DNA from 4 places in the Halalkalibacter oceani genome. Region 4 is predicted to be linked to each of the others. Evidence: predicted binding sites of a transcription regulator. Region 4 holds the regulator's gene; each other region holds the start of a gene.
What was found. The regulator LexA, encoded in region 4, represses DNA repair genes until DNA is damaged. The targets are predictions, from matches to a motif close to CGAACATATGTTCG.
Positions count from the first base shown of each region.

Region 1: the regulator LexA is predicted to act here: its motif matches at 1,449-1,462, upstream of uvrB (excinuclease ABC subunit UvrB).
Region 2: the regulator LexA is predicted to act here: its motif matches at 1,287-1,300, upstream of ABMB67_RS22905 (DNA polymerase IV).
Region 3: the regulator LexA is predicted to act here: its motif matches at 1,999-2,012, upstream of ABMB67_RS15285 (YolD-like family protein).

Region 1 covers NZ_JBEPKD010000021.1:7,738-10,865, forward strand. Annotated here, with positions in the region: gene motA (flagellar motor stator protein MotA) at 1-203, shown strand, start outside; gene motB (flagellar motor protein MotB) at 196-951, shown strand; gene ABMB67_RS17835 (DUF2198 family protein) at 1,030-1,254, shown strand; gene uvrB (excinuclease ABC subunit UvrB) at 1,627-3,128, shown strand, end outside.
Region 2 covers NZ_JBEPKD010000046.1:6,752-9,879, forward strand. Annotated here, with positions in the region: gene ABMB67_RS22895 (N-acetylmuramoyl-L-alanine amidase family protein) at 1-527, shown strand, start outside; gene ABMB67_RS22900 (hypothetical protein) at 605-793, shown strand; gene ABMB67_RS22905 (DNA polymerase IV) at 1,390-2,619, shown strand; gene ABMB67_RS22910 (YolD-like family protein) at 2,616-2,954, shown strand; gene ABMB67_RS22915 (hypothetical protein) at 2,960-3,128, shown strand, end outside.
Region 3 covers NZ_JBEPKD010000015.1:18,939-22,066, forward strand. Annotated here, with positions in the region: gene comGD (competence type IV pilus minor pilin ComGD) at 12-458, opposite strand; gene comGC (competence type IV pilus major pilin ComGC) at 455-736, opposite strand; gene ABMB67_RS15280 (hypothetical protein) at 917-1,924, shown strand; gene ABMB67_RS15285 (YolD-like family protein) at 2,045-2,392, shown strand; gene ABMB67_RS15290 (YhjD family protein) at 2,398-2,733, shown strand; gene ABMB67_RS15295 (hypothetical protein) at 2,746-2,883, shown strand.
Region 4 covers NZ_JBEPKD010000001.1:20,109-23,236, forward strand. Annotated here, with positions in the region: gene ABMB67_RS00095 (hypothetical protein) at 1-356, opposite strand, end outside; gene sda (sporulation histidine kinase inhibitor Sda) at 527-679, shown strand; gene ABMB67_RS00105 (hypothetical protein) at 835-1,008, shown strand; gene lexA (transcriptional repressor LexA) at 1,044-1,667, opposite strand; gene ABMB67_RS00115 (hypothetical protein) at 1,818-2,084, shown strand; gene ABMB67_RS00120 (YneB family resolvase-like protein) at 2,069-2,716, shown strand; gene ABMB67_RS00125 (DUF896 domain-containing protein) at 2,788-3,027, shown strand.

The sequences.
Region 1 (3,128 bases), on a different contig from region 4:
TTTGGCATCCATTTGCGAATAAATTAAAGCGTAAATCGAAGCTGGAGTTAACGCAGAAAAGTTTGATGATTGAAGGTGTTCTCTCTATTCAGGCCGGGATTTCGCCACGTGCTTTGGAAGACAAGCTGCTCGTGTACTTGTCATTGGATGAAAAAGCAAAACGGGGAGAAGCAGTCAACCAGGGGGAGAGTGTAAATGGCTAAAAGGCGAAAAAAGCATCATGAAGAGCATATTGATGAGACGTGGCTGATTCCGTATGCGGACATGCTGACATTGCTTCTCGCTCTTTTCATCGTCTTATTTGCTGTCAGTTCGGTTGATGCGGAAAGGTATGAACAGATGATGATTACGTTCAATGAAACCTTTCAAGGAGGAAGAGGCTTGCTGGAGCAGCCTGTCCCGTCACCTGTTAACTCCGGGATGGAAGAAGTAAGGCAGGGGGTTTCCGGAGAAGAAGGTCGGGCTGTGTCAACGGAACGGCGGGAACTGGAAGAGCTGAAGCGGCAAATTGATCTCTACATAGAAGAAAACGACCTCAGCTCGGAGCTGCAAACGAGCTTGTCGGCGGACGGTCTGCTGTTGACGATTCTTGACCAGGCTCTGTTTCATTCCGGCAGCGCGGAAATTCGTGAGGATGCGCTCAATGTGGTCGAGCAAATTTCAGATTTGCTTATTTCAGATCCACCGCGCCGCATTGTCGTCGCCGGTCATACGGATAACGTGCCGATTCAAAATGCAAAGTACCGGTCCAATTGGGATTTAAGTGCTGATAGAGCGTTGAATTTCACGAAAATCCTGCTTGAGAATGAAGAGCTTGATCCAAGCCTGTTAAGCGCCACCGGCTATAGTGAATACCAGCCGGTTGCCTCGAATGATACGCCGGAGGGCAGAGAGAGAAACCGCAGGGTGGAAGTGTTAATCCTGCCGAATGAAAGTCTTAGTGAGAGGTAAAAGAAGGCGAAGTATGGTACGATAGAAAGCGGATCGTGTAAACGAACTGAGTAAGAGGTAAAGGGGTAGGACAAACGAATGATCGATGTAGGACTGGCACTTTTCGCCCCGTTTCTCTTAATGGTTGTGGTGACCCGGATAACGTTTAGTTTGCTGGGAGCTTGTATCGTGACTTTTATGGTGCTCTTTGTCGTCCTTGACAGCCATGCCCAGCCGTGGCCAATCATGATTCTGACACTGCTGTCATTTGCCGGGGGCTTTGCCGTAGCGAAAAAAAGGTTGAAACGAATACAAGGAATGTAGAAGCAAGCCTAAAACAAAAGGGTGATAGTTCCCTTTTGTTTTAGGCTATTTTAATAGGTAAGAATGTTACGCGGATGGCGTAAAGACTCCTCGCTTCATGGCTTCACCCGCCACCCACTCATAATGAAGCTGCAGAAAAAGTATGATTTTCACTTTTTCAGCAGCTTCTATTTGAAAATCCTGACAAAAAAATAAGCACATTCGTTCGCTTTGTTTGTGTTTTTTTAAAGTGGCTATGGTATAATTATGTTTGTTCTCATAGAGGAATCTGTTTTCTTTTAAGAGGAAAAGGAAAGGAAAATAACGATATTGTTTAAAGATTCGGCAACAGTGCTATGCTGAGAAGATAGAGATTCGGAGGAGGTTATATCGTTGGAGCGATCGTTTGAACTTGTGTCCCCGTATGAGCCGCAGGGTGATCAGCCCCGGGCGATTGCGGAAATCGTTGAAGGGCTGCAAAGAGGCGAAAGGCATCAAACTTTACTCGGTGCGACGGGGACAGGGAAGACGTTTACGATGTCGAATGTGATCCAGGCAGTGAATAAACCAACGCTTGTGATGGCTCATAATAAAACACTTGCCGGGCAGCTTTACAGTGAGTTTAAAGAATTCTTCCCGAATAATGCAGTTGAATACTTTGTCAGTTATTACGATTACTATCAGCCGGAGGCCTATGTGCCAAGCTCTGATACGTTTATAGAAAAGGATGCCAGCATCAATGATGAAATTGATAAGCTGCGTCACTCGGCGACAAGCGCCTTATTTGAGCGGAGAGATGTGATTATTATCGCCAGTGTCTCGTGCATTTACGGGTTAGGGTCGCCGGAAGAATATCGTGATCTCGTCGTCTCTCTCCGCGTCGGAATGGAGATGGACCGCAATGAGCTTTTGCGTAATCTCGTCGATATCCAATATGATCGAAATGACATCAACTTCGTCCGCGGAACTTTCCGCGTTCGCGGCGATGTTGTTGAGATCTTTCCCGCCTCTCGCGATGAACAGTGCATCCGGGTCGAGTTTTTTGGTGATGAAATTGACCGGATGACCGAAGTCGATGCTCTGACGGGCGAGATTAAGGGAGAGCGTAATCATGTCGCGATTTTCCCGGCTTCCCACTTCGTTACGCGGGAAGAAAAGCTGAAAAAAGCAATCGCCAATATCGAAGTCGAGCTGGAGGAAAGACTGAAGGAGCTGAAGGACCAAGGGAAGCTGTTGGAGGCACAGCGGCTTGAACAGCGTACGCGCTATGATCTTGAGATGATGAGTGAAATGGGTTTTTGCTCAGGGATTGAGAATTACTCCCGCCATCTTACATTGCGTGAAGCCGGTGCAACGCCGTACACGTTGCTCGATTTCTTTCCTGACGACTTTCTCCTTATCGCCGACGAGTCTCATGTCACCTTGCCACAGGTGCGCGGGATGTTTAACGGAGACAGGGCGAGGAAACAGGTTTTAGTCGATCACGGCTTCCGTCTGCCTTCCGCCCTGGATAATCGTCCGCTCCGGTTTGAAGAGTTTGAAGCGAAAGTCCATCAGGCTGTTTATGTCTCGGCGACTCCGGGTCCTTACGAGCTGGAGCATACACCGAAAATGGTCGAGCAGATCATCCGGCCGACAGGATTGCTTGATCCGACGATTGATGTCAGACCGATCGAAGGACAAATAGATGATTTGATTGAGGAAATTCACTTGCGCACAGCGCGTAATGAACGGGTGCTTGTGACAACGTTAACAAAGAAAATGTCGGAAGACTTAACCGATTATTTGAAAGAAATCGGCATCCGGGTCCGCTATCTTCACTCGGAAGTGAAGACGCTTGAGCGGATTGAAATTATTCGTCAGCTCCGGCTCGGCTCGTTTGACGTGCTGGTCGG
Region 2 (3,128 bases), on a different contig from region 4:
TGCTGGAAAAAGATCTCAATTTACTCTTCGGCCAAAAGCTGATGAAGGAGCTGCGTCAAAAATCGTATCACGTCGGGATCACACGATTACATGATTATTCCTTAAGCGATGACAGTCCGTTTCCTCATCTTCGCCGGCATATGAGGGATTTAACGCAGAGAAAATTAATTGCCGATGCACTTAAGCCAAAGGTTTTTATCAGTTTGCATGTTAATTGGTCTAAACATAACAAGCGGAGAGGTCCTGTCATTATTTATCAGGTGAGCGGAAAAAGCTATCACTTGGCGCGTATCGTTCAGGAGCACTTAAACAGCTATTACAATATGAAGAAGCGTCCGCAAAAAGGCACTCCTTACTTTTTAATGAAACACCTTGATATGCCTTCGATTATCGTCGAGCTGGGTTATATAAGCAACCGCGAGGATTTTCGTTTATTAACGGATGAAAAAGCGCAACATGACATCGTCGCTGTGCTCGTTCATGCGATCGAGGAATATCTCCTTCTTTACCCGGCTGATGAGGCGTGAATGTTTCCCCAATCAATTAAGCGACCTATATCATCATGTTTATAAATGAATAGGATGGATAGAAGGAGCTGAGCGGTATGGAAATTAACCTCATTGATGAAGGCATTCTTCCCCTTCTTGACGTGATGACAATATTGCTTATCGAGGATAATCCAGTCTTAGGAATTGTTCTGTTAGCTTTATTTAAATTCGCAACCGAAGAGAGGCTTGTCAGAATCTCGTTTATTTTGTTGATCATCGTGCTAAATACAATTACTTTCGAATAAAAACACCGTTGGACGGCCCTTCCCCATTGGAAAGAAAAGCCCTTCTCCAAAAAGGAGAAGAGCTTGTAAAAACCCAAACATGCGGCTGCATCCAAGTAAGCTATCGCATGCTTACAAAGGGAGCTTGTTGGCTATCATCTTCATCGTATATTGTTTCGCCGGCTTCCTCCACAATATAGCATTCACGAACCTGACCGTTGCCCTTCGTGTTCATATAAACCTTATACGGCCCCACTTGATAGACGTCTTCCGCGTTGTTCCTAATCAGTATCTCTTCAGTGAAAGCCTCCGTCAAACCATCGGAATCTACTTCCGTGACGCTGACTGTCAGCCTGTTCTGATTCCCATTAAGTCTCTCGACCGTAGCCAATGGCGTTGCGCTGTCAACATTGACGACCGGGAGAATGACGGCACCCCATTATATAAAACATGAGCTTTTATGTTTCATTCGCTTTGCAGCTTTTTTCTCCATCCATCCAAGCAAGGATGTGAACGAACATACATTTGCCATTTATTAGCCATTGAATAACAAATAAATATTCGCATATAATATGAATATCAAGCAAACACTTGTTCTCATTCAGGAGTGAATCATCATGAAAGTGATCTTTTTAGTTGATATGCAGTCATTTTACGCTTCGCTGGAAAAGGCTCGGGATCCGCGTTTAGATGATAAGCCGGTCATCGTCGCCGGTGACCCTAAACGCCGGTCTGGTGTTGTCTTAGCTGCTTGTCCCCTGGCGAAGAAGCGCGGTGTAAAAAACGCTTCAAGGCTGTGGGAAGCTTTACAGAAATGCCCGGAGGCTGTTGTCGTACCGCCGCGGATGGAGGACTATGTTAAAGCGGCGACTAGGATCACCGCGATCTTAGAAACATTCACCCCGCTAGTTGAACCTTATTCCATCGATGAACAATTTATGGATGTGACAGGGAGCCAAAAGCTATTCGGTTCGCCCTGTAAGATCGCCCGGATGGTTCAGACGGCAATCTGGGAAGAGTACAAGGTTCGAGCCAGGGTCGGAATCGGTGAAAATAAGGTCCTCGCTAAAATGGCTTGTGATAATTTTTCTAAAAAGAGTAAAGGCGGGGTCTTTTGGCTCAAAAAAGACGAACTTGAGGAACATCTGTGGCCGCTGCCCGTCGGTTCCATGTTCGGCGTTGGCTCACGCATGGAACAGCACTTACGTAACATGGCCATTCGGACGATTGGCCATTTGGCTGCCTGTCCGGTCGAGCGTCTTAAAAAGAGGTGGGGCATAAATGGTCATGTGCTTTGGATGACAGCGAACGGCATTGATTATTCACCAGTATCCATTGGCTCCCATCAGGGCGAAAAGACGATCGGCCATGGCATGACACTCCCTTACGATTATACGACCGAGCGGGATATTCGAGTCGTGCTGCTTGAGCTTTGCGAGGAAGTTTGCAGCCGCGCACGCCGCTCACACGTCATGGGTCAAACCGTCTCATTAAGCGTGTCAGGAGGGAGCTATAGGATACCGGCCGGCTTTCATCGACAGAAGACAATCGCCTCCGCTACAAACGTCACAATGGAGATGTACAGCTACATTTGCGAGCTGTTTGACAAGTTCTGGGATGGATTCCCGGTACGTCGATTAGCGGTATCGCTCGACAAATTGCAGTCGGATAAAGTCGTCCAACTGAGCTTGTTTGAGCAGGATAGAGACCGCCTCTTACAGATCGGTTCAGCCATGGACCGGATAAAGGGCCGCTACGGGCAAACGTCCATCATCCGCGCTTCCTCTTTACTTTCCCCGGGCCAGGCCCGCGAGCGCGCAGCTAAGATTGGGGGACACTACAAATGAGTGAGTATCTCAAGCGAAAAAACTTACTCTGGGAAGGAAGCAGATTCGTCCTTCCAGAGCAAAAGGCAGCCTATTTAGAGCATCAGGCCAATCAAAATAAGCTTCCTCCTCCACTGTTGGACGATCAGGCATTAATGGAAATCGGCATGATTGTGATGGATGCCCTCCAGCGGAAGCAGGAGGTGAACGTTGTCTATTGGGATAATGGCGCTTATAAGGAGATTAACGGAGTGATTGATCTGGTGGACCATCAGCTTCAGCATTTCAAGATAAGCAGCGGGTCTGATTACGAGTACATTCACATTAAGTATCTTAAAACAGTAGAAAGGGTGTAACTGTTATGGATCGGGTAACGGACATTGAGCGTAAAACTTTAACGATCATCAACAATATGTCTCAGCTGCACCGCATACCGACTATTGATGATTTATGTCAAAAGACTGGCCGTGGCAAACAGCGGCTGCTCCCTGTTATCGAACAGCTGGCTCATGATCGCAAGGTTAAAATAC
Region 3 (3,128 bases), on a different contig from region 4:
AAGTGAATCCATTACAATTTCGTATAGGAAATCATCCCTTTCCCTAAATAAATCGTAAAGTGATACCGCTCATTACCAGCCTGTATAATAAAAGAACCAGAACGGCTCGGATGGCCGCTCGCCAAAAAACCAATCGACTGAGTTCCAAGCGATCCTTGCTCAAATCTCATCTCATCCAGCGGATAAGCTTTCGATAAATAAACATCATAAAAGGAAAAGCGAATGAGGTATTCTTTCCTCGTATTATCAAATCTTACAGAGGTGGGCCGGCCTGAAGACATCGCCACTTGCTGAGCAAGAAGCAAATCAGCCTTTATTTGTTGCGCAGCAAAATCTGACTGGTAGTCAGGTGACATTTCATGGGGAATCCTAACAAGCGGGAGAAGAATCAGCGTTGCCAAAATAGAGAGAACAACTAAATTTTCAATCAGAGTAAAACCATTCGGAGTCTGTTTCATGAGGATGAAGGCTCACTCACAATGCCTTCATTAAACACGGGGATCGAACCGTCGGGGCATTCAATGCTCTCGACATAGCGACCGGAGACAAGATCACTCAGCTCATTAAGCTCATCTCCTGTTTCAATTTCATATGCGTGAACCTGTGTCTGCAACAGCTTAATCGTCGCTTCACATCCTTTATCAGCAGCGACCTCATTGTTTTTCGCCATATTAGGAATGGCGATTAACAACAAAACAGAGATAACCATCAACACAACGAGCATTTCAATTTTCATATGTAGTTCCTATGATTTTAACAAGCTGTAGATTTGTGATGAGATCAATGGTTGAAGATATATGGATGTTGCTATAGATTTGAAAAACAAACGTAAATAATCTGTCTTGTTTTGTCGAACGACTGTTTATTTTTGACCTCCACTTTTATAATGTAAGAAGATAATCTTAGGAGGAATGACATGTATTTATTCTTTGTTTTATTGTCCTTTTTGTCTTTTGTGGCTTTCTTCATTGCATTAATAAGACCATCTCTTTTCAAATTTAAAAACCGCAAACAATCATCATTATTCCTTGGTGGCGCAATTATTATCTTTTTCATCACAGCTATAGTAACAACACCTCTACCTGATGCGCAGGAAGTTACAGCAGATGCAGAAGATACAGAATTAAACGACCAATTAACCCTAGACGATAAAGAGGAAGAAATCACAAAAGAGCAACTAACATTAGAGCTTATTGAAGCCACATTTGATGCCGAAAATAAGATAATCACTGTTAAGGGGAAAACCAACTTAGCTGATGGAATTGAAATCGGTGTTAGTCTTGAAGGAGAAAATGAATACGACTTCCCTGTAATGCCGGGATTTGGCATTGTAGAAAACGGCGGGTTCTCTGTCACTCTTGGCGAAGGTGATACAATTGAAAATGGCCACTACCCAATAAAAGCAAGTTTTGGCTCTTACGATAATGAAGTGGTTAATGAGGTATATGGTGACTACAATAATTTCATTAATTCTTTTGATATTCCAGGCTCAGTCGAAGAGACCGATATTGGATTTAATGTAAATAAGATTCCCCTTGGCGAAATTGAAATTACAGAAGGGTTCACTGCAGAAGAAGTTAAACAGCTAGAACTTGAACAGAAAAAGTCCATAGCTGAAGAAATTAGTTTCGCACATCTTAATAAAAATCCAGATAGGTATGCGGGCGAATATGTGAAATACACTGGTGAAATCGTTCAAATACAAGAAGGTGATGGTTGGACAATAATTCGTTTAGCGGTCACAGAATCAAGTTACGGTTATGATTTTAATGATATTGTTTGGGTAGAGTACGAAGGATATACTGATTTTATTGATGAGGATATAGTAACCGTATACGGTACAATAATGGGATCTCATTCATATACTTCGCAAGCCGGTTGGGAAATAACAGTGCCAGCTTTATTAGCTGATATTATCGAGTGACTAAAGGGCCTTAATCGGCTCTTTTTTTATCCCCTTTATACGAACGTACATTTCCATTTTTTGATCGTTGTATACGAACTCACATTCGCATATAATAATACAAAAACGAGGTGGCACACCATGAAATACAACAAGCTTACACCGGGACAGAATTTAATTTGGGAAAGCTATAGGATCATGCTGCCCAAACAGGTAGAAGAGATCAAACGACTTAAGGCTGAAAAGAGAAAACTTCCATCTCCTCAGCTAGATGATCAAGAGCTTAAACGACTCGGTGTTTTGATTCTTGATGCTCTCCGGCATGGGTTAGAACTGCGCGTTACTTATTGGCATGATGGCTATTATCGAGAGGCGTCGGGTGTTGTGGACTTAGTTGACGAAGAGCACCGTCAAATCAGAGTGGAACTTGCTGATGGGAATTATATCTACATAAAGTTTGAACAACTAAAATATGCCGAAAGGATTTGATCGCTATGCCGATTTTACAGGACGAAGGCATTCGTAAGTTAGCTCAACGCTTTATATTCCTCCCTCTTGCCCGACGAGTTTTTGAGCAGGATCGACTTAAGGTCGAACAGGCAAATTTTAAAATTCCTTCTTTGTACACTGAGTTGATCGACAATGCGATCAGCAAAATCACGACGGATTTAAGGGATTTGAGGAAAGAAATGCGTAGAACCGGACTTAGTGTTTATGAGCAGGAAGCGGGATATTTACTGGTATGTAAGAGGTATCAGTTAGAGGTCAGCTACACCCCCGATTCGATGCGCCGTCATGTGGGGGAGTTGATGCAACAATATTTAAAATAAGGAGGGCTTTAAATGGAAGAGATAAATCTCACTCGTATTTTTAAAGACATGGAGGAATCCGTGGAGGAAGTTGCTAAAAGGTATGATTTAGACCCGCGAACAGTAATATTCATACTTGCGGGTATTATTAAGAGTAAGTCTGTCGAATAAGGTTTGCAGCCCTTGTTTACGAGAGAGGGGCTTTCATTATTTCATGAAGGTATTTCAACCTACATGTCGAAATATGGGATTAAACTCACAACTAAAGGAGATGAGGTGGATAATGAGAAAACGATCGCTGTTATTTAAATCATCATTGCTCGCTCGGTTTAATCGTTTGGCGGTATAGGTATGACAGTAACAACAAGTGGCGCTATCACCGCAATTAGATTACCCTAAGTCGGACCTAAAGATCT
Region 4 (3,128 bases):
CAATATTGATACAACAACATGAATGTTACCGGAAAGAGCACTGCAGTGATCGTGATTCCGGACGGCAGGACATACGTTAAGCGGTGAGGATGATCAATCAGGTTATACATCGAAAGCATTTGATCAATATTTGACCAGAGAACATGGGCGGTATAGCCATAAAATGATATTTCAAAAAACCTTGTCCGATCAAGCTTTTTATACAAATAAAAGAGAGGTAATAGGATCGTCAGTAAATTAACCCAGAAGTACCAGGTAGAAAAGTCAGAGTATAAGTCCCAGTAATTTGAATTTAACTCGAGAAGTTTTTCTTTTGTCCGGTAAATTTCTGCATAAAGCTGTTGCTGTTCATTCATACTTTGCCCTCCTAAAAGTCAACAAGATGCCGCTGCCTTTATTATTGTTTGACTCAGGCTGTCATCCTATACAAAGCACTGCTTTCATGAGTGGAATTAGGAAAAAATTACGTTTTAAGAATGAAGATAGTGGGTATTTATCAGTAATAAATAAGGGAAGGATGAACGACATGTACATAACGTGCTACAACAAAAGTCTTGAAAAGCTGACTGATGATAAGTTGCAGGAAGCATTAGCCGAAGCGATCAAGTGTGGGTTAGAGCATGATTTCATTGAAACGTTAAAAAATGAACTGAAAGTAAGAGAGCTGAAAAGTGTTTAGTAGCACCAGCCTTATAATAGATAGGATCGCTTCACCTTTTTACATACTGGATACAGGATATGTCAAAGGGAAACCTTGGTCATATCCTCATTTGTTTTAAAGAAAAATCGTTTCAGCGAGCTGAAAAAGTTTAGATGAGAAAAGGAGGAAGGAAGTTGAAGCTGGCCAAAAAAGTAGAAGAAATGGAAAAGATGCTGGAGCAGCAGCTGGGCCGAAAGCTTACCCAAAAGGAAGTCGAATTTTTAAAATGGCTCGTTCATTCGGCAAAGTACAGAGAGGAAGGGTTTCCTTCTTTTTTTCAAAGCGAGAATAAAAAACGCTCGTTCTAATGAGAACAAAGCGCTTCAGCAATATATGGGTTTGCTTAGTGAATCGTCCGAAAAACGCCGATCACTTTTCCCAGAACCGTACAATCCTTTAATAAAATCGGGGCCATTGTTGAGTTTTCCGGCTGAAGGCGAATGTAATCCTTCTCGCGGAAGAAACGCTTCACGGTGGCTTCGTTTTCTTCTGTCATCGCAACGATAATATCCCCGTTGTCAGCCGATTGCTGCTGGCGGACAATGACCATATCTCCATCGAAAATTCCGGCTTCAATCATACTGTCCCCTTGAATCACAAGAACATATGTATTCTCATGTGAACCGAGATGATCAGGCAGAGGCAGGTAATCTTCAATATTTTCAACCGCGGTAATTGGATTCCCCGCAGTGACCTTTCCGATGATCGGAACATACGTCGTCTTTTGCTCCTTAACAGCTTGAACCTCATGATCCAAATGAAGAATCTCAATCGCTCTCGGCTTGGTCGGGTCCCGGCGGATGTAGCCTTTCTTTTCAAGGCGGGACAAGTGACCGTGTACCGTGGAACTGGAAGCGAGACCGACGGCTTCTCCAATTTCTCTTACAGAGGGCGGATATCCCTTTTTCCTTACCTCGTCTTTAATGTATTCCAGTATTTCAAGCTGTCTCTTTGATAGCTTTGACATCATGTCACCCCAATTCGCTTTCCTGTTTAGCTAAATTGTACCATGCGAACATATGTAATGCAAACGTTAGTTCTAAAAAAACTATTGACACAAACGCTTGTTCTTATTATTATAAAAGCGAACAGATATTCTTATTTGAGGTGAAGCGAAATGATTAAACGACTTACTGGACAGGAATTATTTATTGTCATACTGGCGATTGTCGCATTAGTATTTATGTATACAGCTCTTTTAACAAGCGATCGGGGAGACCAACAGGTCGGCTATGACGCCGAACAGCTGGAGGAAGACCTGTTTGCCGGCCCGGCGCATCCACTGCAACTCAATCAAGCGATGGAGAAGGACAATTGGCTGTTTGTTTATTCAAATGAAGAGATGGAGCCGGAGAGTGACGAAAACGAATGGGAGCAGCGATAATTTATTGCCGCGTCAGTACGGAAAAAGCGCAACAGGAATCTTCATTACGGCGTCAGCTGACGGAGCTTTTGCAGTTGGCAGAAAAGAAGCAGCTGAAAGTCGTGGAGCAGATCAGAGAGACGGCAAGCGGCTATGAAGTCGACCGGGAAGGAATGCTCGCTGTCCTTGATCTTTTTCAGGAAGGTAAAGCGGACACGCTGCTGATTCAGGATGATACGAGACTTGGCAGGGGAAATGCGAAGATCGCCCTGCTTCACCAGCTCCGTAAGCTGAACGTGACGGTGTTATCGATCCGCGATCAAGGAGAGCTGTTTCTGTCTGAAGCGGATGAAATGGTATTGGAAATTGTAGCGATCGTGGAGGAATACCAGCGCAAGCTGCAAAATAGCAAAATCAAAAGAGGAATGAAAACAGCGATCAAAAATGGCTATCGGCCGGAACAGAATCTGAAGCGGACGCATGCAGGCGGGCGCCAGAAGAAGGAAGCGCCGATTGAAGAGATTATCCGTCTCAGAAAGCTCGAGCTGACCTTTCATGATATCGCCGCCACATTAAGGGGGCTGGGCTACGACATCTCGAAGGCGACCGTTCATCGCCGCTACCAGGATTATGTGCGGGAACAGCAGCAGTAGGCCGAGCGGCTTCTGTTGAAAGACGGGCTGTCTTCCTGTAAAGTTAGAAGAACATGGAGGTGGCTTTAGCGATGCTATCAAAAGAAAAAATTGCAAGAATTAATGAATTGGCCAAACGGGCGAAAACATCCGGGCTAACGAAATCCGAAGCGCAGGAGCAGCAGACGCTTCGAAATGAATATATCCAGACGTTCAGGCAGTCATTTAAACAGCAGCTTCACAACGTGACGGTTGTGGATGGCAATGGAAATGACGTCACGCCTGATGCCCTTAAATTAAGCAAAGAAAATCAAAATAAGCGACCTCATTAAATGAGCTGTCGCTTTTTTCTTGCAGGTCTTTCTCTCTAAAGAATCGCTGCGCAGTTTTTCTTTTATGAAACAGAGCATTCTAACATAAAGCGAATCTTCAG